4 regions of the Clostridium sp. Marseille-QA1073 genome follow, and region 3 is predicted to be linked to each of the others. Evidence: riboswitches for the same ligand, from Rfam matches in the RefSeq annotation. Region 3 holds a riboswitch; each other region holds the start of a gene.
What was found. Region 3 has a riboswitch for cobalamin ahead of ACY1IQ_RS02775 (ABC transporter substrate-binding protein). Riboswitches for the same ligand answer to the same signal wherever they lie in the genome.
Positions count from the first base shown of each region.

Region 1 (4,915 bases), 160 kb from region 3:
AATCACCTCAAACTATATATAAAGACAATTCTATACCTATGACCATATTTAGTCAATCAATAAGTAGAAAGATTAAAAAAATAGTTCGTATGCAAACTATAATATACTATAAATTTACTGTGGTCAATACTAATTTTAAAAATATTTATCTTTATTTATAATTAAAGAAAGATAAAAGAAACACTAATTTGTTAGGTGGATTGACAGGTTATTTTGTATTAATAACTTGTTATAAAATATATAAGATATATATAAATTGAAATAAAAAATTAAGCAATTCATTTTTGAAGAGCAATAGGAATTTAAAGTTCACAAAGGTGGATTTTATTTATCTTTTGAATATATCTTAATTAATAATTTTTTAAATATGACATGATGACGTCATATAAGATTATTTATAATTAAGGAACATATATAAATATTTCAACAGATAAGGGGGAGAAAATTATGTCTAGTAAGTGTGAACGTATTCTTGACAGCATTAGATTAAATGCTGGGGTAAATATCTATAAAAAAATAGTGGAGGCATATGGTGAATTACCTTTAAAATCATCACCTACTAAGCAAGCAAAATATATTAAAAGTATATTAAATGAGCTTGAAAATAATAATGGAGAAAATATAGTAGAAAAAGTAATGAAGCCCTGTGGACATTTGTGCATTTCAAATAGAACAATTAAGGAAGCAAAAAAATTATTTGAAAGAGCTGAAAATGTTGAAAAATTTTTAGATTTAATGAATGAGAAACATATAGGTGGTGGAGAACTTCACATGGATAGTGGAAACATAATTGGAATTTATAACAAATGTTATTGTGGAATGGCTAAAAACATAGAAGATATGCCAGTTTCATATTGTAATTGCTCTGCAGGATGGTTTGAAAAATTATTTAGCTCAGTATTTAATAAAACAGTAAAAGTTACAAAGCTTCACACTATTTTAGAGGGAGCAGATAACTATGTTTTTAAAATTGAGTTTTAAGGAGAATAATCATGATAAATAAGTTTGATTATAAAAAAGTATTTAAAGAATTCTATAGTCAGCCTGCTAAAAAAGTATCAATTTTAAAGATGCCAAAGCTTAAATATTTAATGATAAATGGCCATGGAAATCCAAATACATCAAAGGAATACAAGGATGCAGTTGAAACATTATTCAGTTTAGCCTATACTATAAAATTTATGATTAAGAATAGTGATTTAAAGATAGACTATGGAGTAATGCCACTGGAGAGTGTATGGTGGACTGATAATATAAATGATTTTTTAATAGATAATAAAGACATATGGAAATGGTGTAGTATGATTATGCAGCCTGATATTGTTCCAGAAGATTATATAGAAAAAGCTTTATATGAAGTAGAAAGAAAGAAGAAATTATCGTCTATCTCTAAGGTAGAGTATAAAGACCATGATGAAGGACTTGTTGCAAAAATTATGCATGTGGGACCTTATACAAATGAAGATCCTACTGTAGAGAAGCTTCATAATTATATCAAAGAATGTGGATATGAATTAAGAGGATTACATCATGAAATATATTTAAATGATCCTAAACGATGTTTACCTAATAATATAAAAACTATAATTAGACAACCTATAATGTTGAAGGAATAGGCGTTAGAATATAAAAGTTTTAATATCTTAATATTAAAAGGTGTGAAATTTAGATTTATTACTCTAAGTTTAACACCTTTTTTACTTGATGTTATTAAATTTTATAAGGTGTTTATAAAGCGATTCACTTAAGTTTTATTTTAGTGAATCTCATTTTACAGTATGTGCTGTATACTGTAAATTAAAGTTTAAAAATAAATAATGTGATTAAAATTGAATTTTTTTTATTAAATATAAATTTTGTACATTATTGTTTTTGATGAATATAATAATATGAATGAATTTAGTTTCTATAGAACTACCTATGCTTGTATTATTTAGATTTTGATTTTAAATGCCATGGTAACTTTAGCAATTAATGCTTATATAATGAATAAATCATATAAAGAAATATTAGGTATAGTTAGTTTTTTTATGAGAGTTATAAGTTGATGCATGATACTTTTAGGTAATGTTCTAAGGGGGATTATAATAGAATATTTATCTGTTTATTTTATGTTTTTAATTATAGGTGTAATGATTTCTGTAGTTGTTTTATCTTTAAATTATAGAAGAAGCTTTAAAAAAGCTTAAAGGCTAAAAATTTCATTTAAATAATGAAAATTACTATATAACAAAAGGGGAGGGGATAAAGCGATGGAAGATAGAAAAGTATTAACTACTTTGGAAGAAGTAAAAGCTATTTCTGATCCTTTTAGATACAGAATTTTAAATACACTTATAGATATGAATGAGCCAGCTACAGTAAAACAGATAGCTGATAAAATGAAAGAAGTTCCATCAAAAATATATTATCATGTAAATAAGCTTGAAAAAGTGGGAATAGTAATAATTTACACTAAAAAGATAAAGGGAGTTATAACTAAATATTATGAACCTTTAGCTAGAAAGTTTGAAATAAAATGTTCAAAAGAAGTAGAGGAACCTTCTAAAATGATGCTTTTGGCAGTAAGTCAAATGATGATTTCAGAGTTTTATGATGAAAGTAAAGATATATTTTTAAGTTCCATGGATAAAAGTATACACGAATCAAATGGAACTATTATAAAGAAGAATATCTATCTTACAGAAGGAGAGGCAGATGAAATAATAGAATTAATGAAAAGTTTTTTTAAAAATCATAAACAAAAAGATTCTAAAAAGCTTAAATATCACAGCTTTTTTACAATAATTGAAGAATAAGAAGTAATTTATTGAACCCCATAACTATTTTTCTTAGATATCTAAGAAAAATAGTTATGGGGTTCATATATTAATAATAAAACAGTTAAAAAATATGGGAATTATTAGATGTGATATGAACTAAATATTATTACTAATTTCATTTAATTTACAATTTTTATTGATAATATTAGCAATAAATTAAATAAAAAAATAAAGTGATTAATATATTTCTGAAAGCATTTATAAGAAAATAAAATATTTGACATGTTTTTAAATACAATGTATAATTTTGTTGAAAAATTAATAAATTTAAGAATTTAGGGAAGTTTGGTGAAATTCCAACACGAACCCATCACTGTAAGCGATGACGATGCCTAACATGCCACTGGATTAATTCTGGGAAGGCTAGGTTAAGGGTGAATCGTAAGTCAGGATACCTAAACTTAAAGAGAAATAGATTGAGGGGGGAGCAACTAAATCTAATTTTATAGCAAAGATGGGTAAGCTATGGCATTGACTATGGCTTTTTTTATTATAAAAATTTAAAAGAAAAGGAATGGAGTTATGAAAAAATTATTTAAAAATAAGATATTACTAGTATTCTTAGCATTAACAATGCTTCTAGGAACTTTAGCCGGATGTGCAACTAAAGACACTGGCATAAATGAGGATAATGAAATTGTACTAGCAGCTGCAAGAGATTTATCACCAGGAGCAAAGGATGCATATTATGCTACTTCTATATTATTTGTTTGGGAGCCTTTAATTGGATTAGATGATAAAGGAAATCCTTGTGCAGAATTAGCAGAAAAATGGACAAACTCTGAAGATTTTAAAGAATGGACTTTTAAGATAAAAGAGGGAGTAAAATTTCATGATGGAGTTCAATTAGATGCTGATGCCGTAATTAAAAACTTTGATCGATATATCAATATGAAAACGAAAGGATCACCATTTTATTCTTTTGACTTAGAAAAGACATATCCTAATTTAAAAGAAGTGGTTAAAGTATCTGATCATGAAGTAAAATTAATATTTAATAAACCTATATCAACATTAATATATAATATGGCTAGATTTGGTAGTGCTATATATAGTCCACAGTGTTTTGATATAAATACGGGAGATTTTACAGATATAGCAAAGGGTACAGGACCATTCAAAATTGTAGAGCATGAAAAAGATCAATATACATTATTAGAAAGAAATGAAGAATATTATGGTGATAAAGCAAAGGCTAAGAAAGTAAGAGTGAAAGTTATTCCAGATGCAGAAACAAGATTTTCAGCTTTAAAATCTGAAGAAATTATGGGAGTAATGGACTTAGGAGCAATAACTCCAGAATTATCTAAAGAATTGTTAAAAGATGAAAAATTTGATGTATCTGCTGGAAAATCAAGTATAACTCACTTTATATCCACTAATGGTATTAAAGGACCATTCAGTAATGCAAAAATGAAAGAGTCTTTAGGTTTAGTAGTGGATAGAGATCTTATAGTTGATGAATTCTTTGGAGGATATGGAACTTCAACTATTAATATATTAAACCACACATCTCCTTTTGCAAAGGAAATAAAACCAGTTCATGATAAAGAAGGAGCTAAGGAAACTGCAAAAGAAGTATTAAAAGGAGAAACAAAAGAAGTAAAATTTATAGTACCTTCTTATGGAGTAGATCGTTATCCTTATAAAGCTGAAGCAGAATATATTCAATCAGCGATAAAGGATATAGGATTAAATGCAACAATAACAATTTTAGACGGAGCTGCATTTAAAGAGGCTATGAAAAAAGGAGAATATGATTTAGCTATACATCCTCAAGGGCTGCCAAATGCAGAACCTTTTACTATATTTGAGGGATATATGCATAGCACAGGATCAACTAATAAATCTTATAGTCTAGGATATAAAAACCAAAGAGCAGATGAGCTAATTGATAAGCTAAAAGAAACTAATGACATGGCTAAAAGAAAAGAAATATACAATGAACTTCAAGATATATCAGCTAAAGAGCCAGCAAGTATACCACTGTTCCAAGATGTTAATTTAATAGCCTTTAATAAAAAAATAAAAGGTTTTGAGGCAACAAATTATGGAGCTACATTAAACAAAACGGAGTGGAGTAAATAGTGGAA
Region 1 covers NZ_JBSVQM010000002.1:44,907-49,821, reverse strand. The annotation lists gene ACY1IQ_RS02100 (DUF6144 family protein) at 448-981, shown strand; gene ACY1IQ_RS02095 (GyrI-like domain-containing protein) at 993-1,616, shown strand; gene ACY1IQ_RS02090 (hypothetical protein) at 2,052-2,189, shown strand; gene ACY1IQ_RS02085 (ArsR/SmtB family transcription factor) at 2,253-2,798, shown strand; cobalamin riboswitch at 3,060-3,240, shown strand; gene ACY1IQ_RS02080 (ABC transporter substrate-binding protein) at 3,345-4,910, shown strand; gene ACY1IQ_RS02075 (ABC transporter permease) at 4,910-4,915, shown strand, end outside.
Region 1: another riboswitch for cobalamin. It lies ahead of ACY1IQ_RS02080 (ABC transporter substrate-binding protein); the one in region 3 lies ahead of ACY1IQ_RS02775 (ABC transporter substrate-binding protein).

Region 2 (4,915 bases), on a different contig from region 3:
CAATGAAGACCTATCAGAAATGCTAAATGCCTTAGAAGATTTAAATGAAGTAGGTGATTATGAATATATCTTTAAAAAAAATGTTGTAAAATTTTCAGAAGAACTTAGTAAGGTGGTTGGTTGTAATGAAAAAAAACTTATGTTAACTGCACTAGAAACTTTATATGAACATATTTGCCCTAGTGACTTAATTTATTTATATTACAAAAGTAAAAAACTTAAAAAAAATAAAAGGTACAACTCAAAATACAAAATATCAGAAATAAATGAAGATGATATATACATATATAGTAAAGATACATACGGTAAAAATAATATTCTTTTAAAAGAAGCCTTAGAGTATAGTAATCTTAAAACAGAATTTTTATCAAATATGTCTCATGAACTTAGAACACCTCTTAATATTATATTTAGTTCTATTCAACTCTTTAAGGTATATCTTGATAATGAAGATAATTTAAAAAGTAAAGAAAAATTATATAATTATGTTAATATAATGAAACAAAACTGCTACAGGCTGTTAAGATTGATTAACAATCTCATCGATTCCACAAAAATTGACGCTGGGTTTTTATCTTTAAATATGCATGATCAAGACATAATTTGTATAATAATAAACATATGTAATTCTATTAAAGGTTATATAGAAAGTAAAGATTTAACCTTTACCTATCACAGTACAGTTACTAGTAAGATAATGAGTTGTGATGCGGAAAAAATAGAACAAGTAATTTTAAATTTATTATCTAATGCTGCCAAGTTTTCAAAGCCTCATGGTAAAATTCAGTTGAGCATCTCTGAAAATAATGGTAACTTAATCATTTCGGTAAAGGATAACGGTATAGGAATCCCTAAAGAAAAACAAAAGATAATCTTTAATAGGTTTAGACAAGTACAACCTCTTATGAACAGAAATCATGAAGGTAGCGGTATAGGCCTTTCCATTGTGAAGTCTCTAGTAGAAATGCATAATGGTGAAATCTCTGTTATAAGTGAAAAAAATGTAGGAAGTGAATTTATAGTGGAAATTCCTATATTACAAAATAAAAATTGTATTTATAGTGAAAATAAACAAATAAATTTTAATTCTATAGAAAAGATATATATGGAATTTTCTGATATATATAATTAATAGAGCATTTTAACTGATGAATTATCTTTATAATTAAATAAAAAAACCTTCTTGTAAATGATATTTAGTAAGTCCATTTAATTACAAGAAGGTTTTTTTACTCTTTTAATATGATGCTTAAATTTAAACAATACAATATTAAAATTAACAACTTTTGCACTCTTGGTTATTTAGTTTTATTAATAACTTATAAATATGTTCTCCTAATAGCATCATTGCTAGATAATTTCCTACCATATGGATTATATCGTAAGGTATTCCTCTTATCCAATAAGCAACAGCAAAACTAAGGTCATTTAATATTATATAAGGAAGGGCAAAAAGCATACCAAAGATTAAGCCGAAAACTCCTGAAAATATAGACCAAAGTAAAAAGTTTTCTTTATTTATCCTTGTAAATAATAATGTTAATATAACTAATAATGGCCAAACAAAAGCATAGCTAAACCACCATAATCCAATTCCGTAGATTAATCCTTCTATAAGAACAAATAATAGTGCTATAATTATAGCTTTTTTCCTAAATACAAGTGTATAAACAATTAAAAACATTGATACAAGTTCTATATTGGGTAAAAAGCTTAAAAACATTTTTGACACTGTGATTATTGAAGATAATAGCACTATTATAATTAACTCTCTAGTTTTATTCATACTATTTACCAGCCTGTTGTAAATATAAACTCAAATCTATCTCCATCCGCTATCGTAGTTTCGTCTATTCCTGCTGCCGCATCCACTCCGTTTATTGTAAGTTTCCACCACTCTTGTTTATTCTTATCTGCTAAAATTCCATCTACTTTATTTACATATCTTCCAAATTGTGATTTTTCTGCATCTATTACCTTCATCTCGTCTAATGCCTCTCCTAAAAATTCAGCATTTGTTGAATGTTTATGTTCTTTTTCGTATTTATCTTTTTCAGATTTAACAATTACTGTTATATTTTTATTTCCTTTAACGGTTTCAACTTTCGCAAATTTTCCATAAGCAAAATACCCTACAACAGCAATAAGTAAAATTAAAATAGTTGTTATAATTCTTTTATTGTTATTCTTCATAACTATATCCTCCTATATTTTCTATATAAATTAAACTGATATAAGCCCCTGACTAATTAATTTTTATTTAGCTATATTCAAAAATAACTGTTCAATATTCTTATATATTTTCTTTCAGATGTCTTAGCTGATTCCGTAATAGTTTCTATTCTGAAATAGAAACAACTTGTGTATTGCTCCTTTCTATATTTAAATTCTATGTATTACAAAATAAAAAACTCTCTTTCTTTAAAAGTAAAAGAAAAAGAGTAGCTTTCTGTAAAACTAAACCAACTCTTCCCTCCGAAGAAAAGCTTGTGAATATACTGTTTAATAAGTATCCTGGCTCTCGTTTCAATCTCCGAGCGTCTTCCCAGATAAACTCCAGTGACTATTGCTCTTTGTCCACGATTACAGTAGCGGGGGCTGCTATGGCTTAAAACCATATTCCTTATAAAACAGCACATATTAACTTAATTAAATTCTATCATATGAAAATTTAACTTTCAATAAATCTATTAAATAAGTCTACTCTTTATAAAAGAGATTAAATTTTTATATTGATAAGAATTATAATTTATCTTTTATTAATAGACTATTAAATTATATAATGATAGAAAAGATTAAATTAATCATTATATACAATATTCAATGTTATAATATTACTATTATAACAAAATTTTTTGTTAATTATTATTCATATTTTATCTTATTAAATATTTAAAATTGAGATATATTCTATAAATTTATCTCAAATACTTATAAGGGGAGTTTTACAATGAAAATTTACTCATGGAATGTAAATGGCCTTAGAGCCATATTAAAAAAAGATTTTATTCCTTGGATAACCGAGTCATCACCTGATATATTATGTATTCAAGAAACTAAGCTTCAAGAAAATAATTTAGATGAGAATATAACTAATATTGAAGACTACTATTCATATTTTTCCCATGGAATAAAAAAAGGCTATAGTGGAGTTGCAATTTATACTAAAACAAAACCAAAATCTATAAGAAATGGCATTGGTATTGAAAAATTTGATATAGAAGGACGTATATTAATTGCTGAATATGAAGACTTTACTCTTATGAATATCTATTTTCCTAATGGTCAATCATCTGAAGAAAGACTTAAATATAAAATGGAATTTTATGATTCTATATTAGATTTTTGTAATATGGAAGTATCAAAAGGTACTAATTTGATAATTTGTGGTGATTATAATACTGCTCATACTCCTATGGATATAAAAAATGCTAAAGCCAATGAAAAGACCTCTGGCTTTCTGCCAATAGAAAGAGCTTGGATAGACAAATTTATATCAAATGGATACATCGATACCTTTAGATATACAAATCCAGATGAAATAAAATATAGTTGGTGGAGCTACAGATTTAAGGCTCGTGAAAGAAATGCTGGATGGAGAATAGATTATTTCTTTGTTTCAGATAATATGATTAATCGAGTTTCAAAGGCAGAGATTTTAAATGAAGTTCTAGGTTCAGACCACTGTCCTATAACTTTAGAAATTGAAAGTCGTGATTAAAGTCACGGCTTTTTAATTTATATACTCTTTAAATATTAAAAATATTATAAGTAAATAATTATTTTATATTTAAGTATATTATATTTTTCTTTTCATAAAATATTTTTATAATAAAAACATAAAATATGATATAATTTATATTTAAATATGAAAAGTAATTATAGTTTATTTAACATTAAAGTTTTCTATAATTTATAATGAACTTATTATAATTGGGAAATAATAATAATAATAATAATAATAATAATAATAATAATAATCCTATAGCCATACCTAAAATTATATGTTTATTATATATTTATAAATTTTAATTAACATTAATTTTTTATAAATATTATAACGTATTTTAACATAATGTTAAAAAAATATATATGTATAAAATTTGAAAAGTTTTCAAATAACTATTAAAATATATTTAATAGTTTAATTATAAGTAAGGAGTGAGAATTATGATGATAAAATTAACTGTTAAAAATCTTATTAATCTAGGCTTATGGGGCAGACTATGTGAGTATAAGGGATGGGATAAGCATATTGTAAGAGATGGGTTAATTTCATTAGATAGCGAAGTTGAGTTTGATGATGAATTCTTAAAGAAAGATGTCGTTCCAATAGATCAATTAAAAATGTTCTTATTTAATATAAATAGTGACGTAGCAGTTTATTGCGGAATAATGCTAGCAAGGGATTTAGAAGATGCTAAGCTTAGAATAGGAACTATACACAATGTTATTAAAATTAACACTATAGAAGAGATAACTAAAGAACAATTATATAATCTTAAAAATATGCATCATGTCCTTTATAGAAAACAACTTTAATGTTTTCTACTTTAGTACAATATGTTTATATTTATTTTATTAAATGATTTTTCATATTAATTTAAAAACAATGAAAAAAGTTCATTTCATACAAAAGAATGAAGCAATCTATATAATGCTTCATTCTTTAAATTTGTTATAAATTTCTTTTAAATCATTTTACTTAATAGCCCTTCTATTAAGTATGCTAAAATTATAATACTAGGTAAATTTACTAAAAGTCTAGTAAAAGTATATTTATATCCAAGTGCTGATAGTTCAAATAAAAATGTTGGTATTTTTGTAGTACACCAAGCTCCCATAAAAATCATTATATTACTAAATTTGGCTCCCTTTTTAATAAATACAGCAGTTATAGGAAAGGCTGCATATA
Region 2 covers NZ_JBSVQM010000005.1:85,005-89,919, forward strand. The annotation lists gene ACY1IQ_RS06080 (sensor histidine kinase) at 1-1,132, shown strand, start outside; gene ACY1IQ_RS06085 (hypothetical protein) at 1,277-1,786, opposite strand; gene ACY1IQ_RS06090 (DUF4430 domain-containing protein) at 1,792-2,193, opposite strand; cobalamin riboswitch at 2,488-2,669, opposite strand; gene ACY1IQ_RS06095 (exodeoxyribonuclease III) at 2,951-3,721, shown strand; gene ACY1IQ_RS06100 (hypothetical protein) at 4,171-4,542, shown strand; partial or broken gene ACY1IQ_RS06105 (permease) at 4,663-4,915, opposite strand, start outside.
Region 2: another riboswitch for cobalamin. It lies ahead of ACY1IQ_RS06090 (DUF4430 domain-containing protein); the one in region 3 lies ahead of ACY1IQ_RS02775 (ABC transporter substrate-binding protein).

Region 3 (4,915 bases):
GGCAACTGTTGATTTGGTAAAACTTGCAGGACTTAAAGAATGTGGATTATGCTGTGAAATTATGAGAGAAGATGGGATGATGATGCGTACTACAGAGCTTTTGGAATTTGCAAAAGTACATAAATTAACGGTGATAACTATTGCAGATTTAGTATCTTATCGATTAAAGGAAGAAAGTTTTATAAAGAAGAGTGCAAAAGCAAAGCTGCCTACGAAGTACGGGGAATTTACTATTTATGGTTATGAAAACACATTAAACGGAGAGGAGCATATAGCTTTAGTAATGGGAGATGTGGCTGATGGAGAACCTGTTTTATGTCGTCTACATTCTGAATGTTTAACTGGTGACATATTAGGCTCACGCCGCTGTGACTGCGGTGAACAACTTGATGCTGCTATAAAAGCTATTGCAAAAGAAAGAAGAGGGATTATTCTGTATATGCGTCAAGAGGGGAGAGGAATAGGACTTATCAATAAGTTAAAGGCTTATGAACTTCAAGAACAAGGATATGATACGGTTGAAGCTAATATCAAGCTTGGTTTTCCAGAAGATTTAAGGGATTATGGAATTAGTGCTCAAATATTATATGATTTAGGAGCAACAGAACTTTTGCTTTTAACAAATAATCCTAAAAAGATAAAAGGATTAGCTGATTACGGTATTACTATAAAAAAACGTGTTCCTATTCAAATTAATCCTAACAAAGATGATAGATTTTACCTTATGACTAAACAGATAAAGATGGAACATATGACAACTTATTAGTGTGATATTGTGAAAGTATCCATGATTAAAGGAAGAAAATTATAAAGAATAATTGGAGGAAAAGAAATGAGAAAATTGGAAGGAAATGTAGTAGCAAGCAATATAAAAGTAGGAGTTGTAGCAGCAAGATTTAATGAATTTATTGTATCAAAGTTAATATCGGGAACTCAGGATGCATTAATACGTCATGGAGTTAATGATGATGACATTACTCTTGCATGGGTTCCAGGAGCTTTTGAAATTCCATTAGTGGCACAAAAAATGGCGTCATCTGGAAAATATGATGCAGTTATTTGTCTTGGAGCAGTTATTAAAGGCTCTACTACCCATTATGATTATGTATGTGCAGAGGTATCAAAAGGAGTTGCTTCTATAGGCTTATCAACAGGAGTTCCTACGATTTTTGGAGTGCTTACAACAGATAATATTGAACAAGCTATTGAAAGAGCAGGTACAAAAGCTGGAAATAAAGGATATGATGCTGCTTGCACAGCCATTGAAATGGTTAATTTGATTAAAAATATTTAGTTTAAGTAGTAGTTAATTTATTCATTTGATTAGATTTCTATGAAAAGTGCAGCTAAATAGAGAAAAAACCATACAATTTAGATTGTTGAGAATTTAAATTGTATGGTTTTTATAGTAGAATATTAAAAAGTATTTGCTAAATGTAACCATAATATGCTAAAATGATTTTGGAAAATTGAATATATTGAAAATAGGTTTAATAGATATTGTAATATCTATTAATTAAAAGGGAAGTGGGTTTGAATCCCACGCGGTCCCGCCACTGTAATAGATGAGTTCCTGCAATTATGCCACTGGGAAACTGGGAAGGCTGTAGGAATGTTGATGCTTAAGCCAGAAGACCTGCCTATTTTAGTATACTAATAACTCTACGAGCGATGGGGGGGTATAAATGTTTGAAAAATATTTTTTCGATAAATAGCCCTTTAACTGTTGTTAAAGGGCTATTATTTATGAAAAAATAATTTATTTTATAGGAGGTAAAAGATTTTCTTAGAGAAAAAGGTTCATATAATGCAAATAATATGCGTTATCAATTAATGACATTAGCTTTAAAATTATATAAGAATGATAAAAATTTGAGAAATAGTTTTAATCACATTGCAATTATCGAAAAATTTGAAATTAGCGAACTATTTTAGGAGGAATACTTATGAAAAAAATATTTAATATTATATTAATTTTAGTAATGGTTATAAGTTTAGTGGGATGCTCACAAGGAGATGGGGAAGGTGATTCTGCAGAAAGTAAGGTTATTGAGGTAGAAGATATTAACGGAGATAAAATTGTTTTAGAAAAACCAGCAGAAAAAATATTTTTAGGGTTTTATATAGAAAATTATCTTGCTGTATCTGGAGATTTTAAGTTAGATAGAATCGTTGCCATGTCAAAAGGAGAAACAAAGGATCTAATGAATGCAATGTGGACTAAATATGCAGAAGTAATTCCAAACTTAGAAGGCTGTATAGATACAGGTTCAATTTATTTAGATAGTTTCAGTATGGAAAAGCTAATTGATGCTAAACCAGATTTAGTAATTCTTGCACCTTATCAAGCAAAAAAATTAGGAGATGGTATTAACACAATTAAAAATCTTGGAATTCCTATAGCAGTGGTTGATTACAATTCATTTACTTTAGAAAAGCATATAAAGAGTACAGAAATACTTGGTAAGCTTCTTGGAACAGAAGAAAGAGCAAAAGAACTTATAGAAAACTATAAAAAGCAGACAGAAGATGTTGAAAATAAATTAAAAGAAATACCAGAAAGTGAATTTAAATCTGTTTATTTTGAACTTGCAAGCCAAGGGCCAGAAACCTATGGAAATTCTTATGGAGATTCTCTATGGGGAAATATACTTAAAACTGCAAAATGTAACAACATAGCACAGGGAAAAGTTACAGACTATGGACCATTAAATCCTGAGTATGTTATTTCTAGCAATCCACAGCTTATAATTTTTTCTGGACAAACCAATTCTAAAGATCAAGGCAAACAAAGATTTGAAATGGGTTTTGATGTTAAAAGTGAAAGAGCTTTGGAAACAATGAATATGTATTTGAAAAGACCAGGTTGGGAGAATTTAAATGCAGTAAAAAATAAAGAAATATATGGTGTTGATCACAGTGGACTTAGAACACTTTATGATTACGTATATCTTCAATATATTGCAAAAGCTATTTATCCAGAGAAGTTTGCAGATGTAGATCCACTAGCAAACCTAAATGAGTTCTATACAAAGTATTTACCTGTAAAACCAGAGGGTACTTTCATGATAAAGGAGGAATAGATAATGACAAATAAAAAAGAAGCATTGGAAGATTTAAATAATGGAGAGCACATATACAAAAATATCAATCAAAAAAGACTTCTTTTATTTGTTATTGTAATTTCATTATTAGCTGTATTTTGCATCATAGATTTAGCTGTGGGTCCATCTGGCATGTCTTTATCTGATGTAATAAGTACATTGTTACAAGGACCAAAGAATAAAAGTGTACATTCAGCTGTGATGTGGTCCATAAGACTACCAATGACTCTTACATGTGTATTTGTTGGAGCTTCATTAGGTCTTGCAGGGTCTCATATGCAGACAATACTTAATAATCCTTTAGCAAGTCCATATACTCTTGGTATTTCTTCAGCAGCAGGGTTTGGAGCTTCACTTGCTATCTTAACAGGGTTTACTATTGGAAATATAGGTTGGCTTTCTATACCGCTGATGGCATTTTTATTTTCATTTATATCTAGCATGTGTATTTATTTTATAGGAAAAAATAAAGGGATGAAATCTATAATAATGATATTAACAGGGATTGTTATTCACTTTTTATTTCAGGCACTGCAATCCTTAGTTCAATATATGTCTGCACCAGAAGTATCTCAACAAATTGTATTTTGGATGTTTGGAAGCTTACTAAAATCTACTTGGGTTGGTGTTTTTGTTACAATGTCAATTTTTATTATATGCCTTTTATTGACCACAACAGTAGTGTGGAAAATAACAGCATTATCTGCTGGTGAAGAAAGAGCAAGAAGTCTTGGGATAGATGTAGACAAGCTAAAACTAAAAGTATTTACAATTGCAACCTTGCTAACAACTGGAGCAGTTTCTTTTATAGGGCCTATTGGATTTATAGGATTGATTTCTCCCCACTTTGCTAGGTTATCAGTTGGAGAAGAACAAAGATATTTATCTCCTGTTTCTGCCATGTTTGGAGCTCTTATTATGGTTGTTGCGTCTATAATATCTAAAATAATAAAACCAGGTGCATTAATACCAATAGGAATTGTTACATCTATTGTTGGAGTACCATTCTTATTATTTTTATTACTATCGAAAGGAGCAGAATAATGAGTTTTATTACAGCAGAAAAAGTTTCAGTTAAGTTTAAGAATAAAGAAGTGTTAAAAGATATTACCGCTACCTTTCATGAGGGAGAAATAACCTCTATTATCGGTCCAAATGGTACAGGAAAGACTACATTTATAAAAGCTATGTCAAAAATGATCAATTATGAAGGAAACATACATATGGACAGAAATCCAAAGGAAAAAATTCCTATAGAGAAAATGGCCTATGTTCCACAAATGAGTAATAGTAACTCTAACTTAACTGTATTTGAAATGGTACTGCTTGGACATATGAAGGATTTAAGATGGAAAATTTCTAAAGATAAGTTAGAAGAAACAAATAAAATATTAAAGAAAATAAATTTGAGTCATCTAAGCTATAATAAGTTTTCTAGTTTAAGTGGTGGAGAAAAACAACTTGTTATTATGGCACAAGCTTTGGTTTCAAAACCAAAGATATTACTACTGGATGAACCAACCAGTGCGTTAGATATAAGGCATCAATTACAGGTTTTAGATTTAGCAAGAGAATACACCACAGAAAACAATGCTATTACTATTATAGTAATTCATGATTTAGCATTATCTACGAGATACAGTGATAAATTCATACTACTTAGTGAAGGATACGTAGCAAAAGAAGGAAAGCCAGAAGAAGTATTAGATCCATTACTATTAAAAGAGGTATATAAAGTAGAAGTAGAGGTTTGTTGTACAAAGAAAGGTTATCTTAGTGTTACACCAATTAATTGTAGTTAGTATTAATAT
Region 3 covers NZ_JBSVQM010000002.1:201,530-206,444, reverse strand. The annotation lists gene ACY1IQ_RS02785 (bifunctional 3,4-dihydroxy-2-butanone-4-phosphate synthase/GTP cyclohydrolase II) at 1-766, shown strand, start outside; gene ribH (6,7-dimethyl-8-ribityllumazine synthase) at 833-1,294, shown strand; cobalamin riboswitch at 1,470-1,658, shown strand; gene ACY1IQ_RS02775 (ABC transporter substrate-binding protein) at 1,947-3,083, shown strand; gene ACY1IQ_RS02770 (FecCD family ABC transporter permease) at 3,087-4,148, shown strand; gene ACY1IQ_RS02765 (ABC transporter ATP-binding protein) at 4,148-4,906, shown strand.

Region 4 (4,915 bases), on a different contig from region 3:
TTATTCTTGCAAATATATCAGACCATATTAAGAACAAAGATCCTAAAAGAATAGTTAGTGGAATAAGCTTTTTATGCACAGAACCAGCAATAGTCCTTGAAATATGAGGAATTACAAGACCAACAAAGCCTATTATTCCACTTAAAGATACCATAATTCCAGTTAATAGTGTACTTGTTACTATTATTATTTTTTTCAAAAGCTTAATGTTAACACCTAAAGTTATAGCTGCATCTTCACCAAGTAAAATTGCATCTAATGTTTTATGAATTACTAAAGCTATTATAGAAGAAACTACTAAAACTAAAAAAGCTAAAAGTAAGTCACCCCATTTAGCACCAGCAAGTGACCCAGTCATCCAAAATATTACAGAGTAGAGCTTTCTAACATCTTTGGCTTTAAACATAACAAAATTTGTTATAGCTGAGAATACGGATGCTACTGCTACCCCTGTTAACACTAATCCAGAAGAAGAAAACTTTCCCTGTCTACTTGAAATAACAAAGACAATTATTGAAGAAAGTAATGCTCCAATAAAAGCACCTAAATGTACAGATAAGATAGGTAATGCTAGTGTACTACCTAGTAAAATAGTTATTACAGCTCCAGTTGAAGCACCAGAAGATATTCCAAGTATATAAGGGTCAGCTAGAACATTTTTTGTTAATGCTTGCATCAATACACCAGATAAAGATAGGCCAGCACCAACAATTGCAGCAAGAAGTACTCTAGGAAGTCTTAATTGCCATACTATATTTTCTACAGAGTTAGACCAAGTTTTTGGAAAAAACTCTTTATTTGATATATTATTAATTATTATTTTACATAATTCAGTACCACTTATATTTACAGATCCTACATTAATAGCAATTATTATAGAAACTATTAAAAATAGAATTAAGGATATGTATATAAAGGGAAAGGTAAGTTTATTTTTTTTCATGTCAATAACTCTCCGTGTTAATTCTTAAAAGCTTCTGGATGGAATTTTTCAGCCATAGTTTTTATTGCATTAGAGTTCCTTACACCTGCAACAACATCTGAAAGTCCTAAAACAAAAATATTATTATTTTTTATTGCATCTATATCTTTTAGAGCTGCATTATTTTTTAAAAAGTTTATTTTTTCTTCTACGTTATCAGCAGCATTGTATTGCATGATAATTATGTATTCAGGATTTCTATTTACAACTTCTTCCCAAGTTACATTAGCCCATGGTTTTTCACCATCTTTAAATATATTGACACCACCAGCAAGTCTAATTAAATCTGTAGGTAAACCATTACAAGATGTAAATGGCGAATCTTCTCCAGAGTCATAAATAAAAGCTCTAACTGGTTCATTATCTTTAGGAACAGCAGATGAAATATCTTCAATTTCTTTTTTCATTTTTGATATAACATTACTTGCATTTTCTTTTACATTAAATATATTTCCTAGATTAGTAAAATCTTCATAAACAGTTTCCATTGTTGCATTAGGACTTTCACATTTTGGAACATAAATTTTTATTCTATTTTCTTTGCAAAATTCAGCATTAAAATTGTTTTCAGTAAAAGTAGACATCCACCCGGTTATAAAATCTGGTTCTACGCCAAGTAAAGTTTCCTTTGAAGGCATTAAGTCAGCTAACTCATTTAATTTAGAATGGGCGTCTTTATATTCTGGCAATACTTCATTATCTTGAAAGGAATATCCAGCTATAGAGTTTTCTAAACCTAAGGCAAGAAGCATCTCTGTTGTAAAACCACTTAAACTTACAGCTTTTTTAGGAGTTTCAGAGAAAACTTCATCTGTCTTTCTAGAAGGTAAGTCATTATTAATTGTAACTTGAGTATAGGCTTTAGTATCAGAGATTGATTCTACAGAATTTGAAGCATTATCTTCACTTGTGTTACCACATCCTCCTAACATAGTTGCAGTTAAAGAAACTGCTAAAATCAATGAACAAATTTTTTGTTTTTTCATCTTAAAAATCCTCCTTTATTTTTGAAAATGTAGCATATTATTTTATATATTTAAACAAAATATTTTGTTTATTAACTTTATGAAAGTATCAATAGAAAATTACTAAAGTTAAATTTCTTATTAATTTTTAAAATAAAAAAAGCATCTTAAGAATTAAGATACTAAAAAATACAATGCTAAAAAATAAATCTATTTCTAATATTTAAACTATAAATAAAATAAGACAATACCATATAGTTAAATTAGCAAACTTAAAATACCTTATCCTAGTAAGTGATTTTAAAACCTATATTGGCAGGTCTCCTGACTCAGATTCATCATAAGTTTTTACCTTCCCACAAAAAAATTGCAGTGGCATAACAAAAATTTACTCCTCAATACAGTGGCTGGACCGTAAGGGATTTTCACCCTTTTCCCTTTTAAGAAATACTTATATTTCACCAAAATAGTTAATATATTTAATTTTAAATAAAAATTTACAATTACTTCATCAGGATTATAACACAAAATTTTACAAAAAGAATATTTCAGAAAATTTAAACTATTATAAAACATATAATTTATTTGCCACAAGAAAAAGATATAAGTTAAATATATTGTATTAAGAGAGTAACAGTAGTATAGCAATATAAAGAATAAATGTAAATATTTTGATATAATTACTCTAAGGTGATATAAAAATAAGAAAGGAGAAGCCACTAACATAAAGGCATATACAGAGGTGAAATTATCTATAAAAGGATATTTTTAGTGGCAAAGTAATAATGATAACAAATATTTATTTAGTTAGACATGCTCATTCTAGTTACAACACTGATGAGTTAAATAGACCATTATCTCATAAAGGAACTATAGACAGAAATAAAATTACAGAAACACTTGCAAAAGAAAATATAGATTTAGTAATTTCTAGTCCGTATAAAAGAGCAATAGAAACTGTAGAAGTTGTAGCAAATTTGATAAATAAAAGTATAATTATAGACGAGGGCTTTAAAGAAAGGAAATTATGTGAATATCCTGTGGATAATTTTGAAGAAGCTATAGTAGAACTGTGGACAAATCCAAGTTTTTGTTTTGAAGGTGGAGAAAGTAATATAGAAGCACAAGCAAGGGGCGTTAATTCCTTAAATAATGTATTAGATAATTATAGCGGAAAAAATATAGCTATTGGAACTCATGGTAATATTATGGTGCTTATTATGAATTATTATTGCAAAAAGTATGATTATGATTTTTGGAAGAAACTTAAAATGCCTGATGCTTATAAATTAATTTTTGAAGATAAAAAGCTCTTAGCTATAGAGGCAGTTAGTAAATAAGTTATTTACTGTAAATATTTAATAGAAGTCTATAGCAAAATTAGAAAAGAATTAAAATTTTGACTATTTAATTAATTTAAGATAATAATATGGATTTTTTATTAATATGTTAATAAAAAGTTAAAATATATAAATTAAATAATATATTGACATAAATATCTAGATATAGATATACTTAGTACATGGGTGTAAAACCTAAATATGATTAATTTATAAAAGGAGGTAGTAAGATGTTAAACAGATTAATAAGTATAGGATTTAAATTTAATATTGTATTAACTAATACCCTACCTCATGATATAGGTTTATCATAGCCTTTTTGTGTAAATTTTAGTCCTAGGGTATTCCTAGGACTTTTTTTATGCATTAATAGCTGTATTTTCCTGTTTATCGGTGGGAAAGTACGGCTTTTTTCATCTCTGGGGATTCTATATTAAGTAAAAAATGGATAATAGTTCTAGATGCATTATTCAGAAAACATTTGTAACGATAGGCAATTTTAAATTTTCTTATAATAATTTAAAAGGTGTTGAAATTTGTAGATTGTCTATTTAAAAAATTGACTTGTAGCTGAAGGGGGCGATTTAAGTTGAAGAAAATTTTAAGCTACACAAAGAATTATAAACTAATAACACTAATTGGAGCATTAGCTATGATTATTATAATTGGTGTTGACTTAGTAACTCCTTATATTACAAAACTATTTATTGATGATGTAATTGTAAAGGGAAATTATGAAATACTAGGAATTTTGCTTAAAGGTATTGCAGCAATAGCATTTACCAAATTTATATTTGGATATGTAAAAGAATTTATGTTTGATTATCTAGGAAGAAAAGTTGCAGGAGATTTAAAACAAAATCTTTTTGATCATATTCAAAGTTTATCTTTTTCATATTTTGATAATATGAATACTGGTGAACTTATGTCTAGAGTAGGTGAAGATGTAGATAATATTTGGGCAGTTATGGGATTTGGAATGAGATTATTTATAGAAAATATTGTTTACTTTGTTTTATCTACAGTTGTCTTACTAAAAATGAATGTACTTTTAACAGTAATTGCGCTAATTACTATGCCAGTTATAGCTTTTATAACTGTAAAGCTTGAAAAGCAATTAGACTCAGTTTTTGAAAAAATAAGTGATCATACCGCAGTATTAAATACTACTGCTCAAGAAAATATTGCAGGAGTTAAACTAGTAAAAGCTTTTGCAAGGGAAAAGCATGAAATATTAAAATTTCTTAAGTTTAATAATAAAAACTATGATCTTGCTGTTCAGCGATCAAAAATTTGGGGAAAGTTTTATCCTATAGAAGAATTTTTAGGAAATTTATCTGTACTTTTAGTTAATGGTGTAGGTGGAATATTAGTTATTAAAGGTACTTTAACTGTAGGAGAACTTGTAGCTTTTAATGGTTATTTATGGCTTTTAATTTGGCCAATGAGAATGCTTGGCTGGCTTACAAGTATGTTATCCCAAAGTAAAGCATCTCAAAAGAAGATAGATGCCATACTTTCTATAAATCCAGAAATAAAAAATTCAGAAGACTGTACAGTACTTGAAGAAATTAAAGGTGATATTTCTTTTGAGAATATTACTTTTAAATATAAAGAAAAGCCAGTTC
Region 4 covers NZ_JBSVQM010000012.1:129,746-134,660, reverse strand. The annotation lists gene ACY1IQ_RS12505 (FecCD family ABC transporter permease) at 1-943, opposite strand, end outside; gene ACY1IQ_RS12500 (ABC transporter substrate-binding protein) at 961-1,968, opposite strand; cobalamin riboswitch at 2,245-2,428, opposite strand; gene ACY1IQ_RS12495 (histidine phosphatase family protein) at 2,733-3,287, shown strand; gene ACY1IQ_RS12490 (ABC transporter ATP-binding protein) at 3,877-4,915, shown strand, end outside.
Region 4: another riboswitch for cobalamin. It lies ahead of ACY1IQ_RS12500 (ABC transporter substrate-binding protein); the one in region 3 lies ahead of ACY1IQ_RS02775 (ABC transporter substrate-binding protein).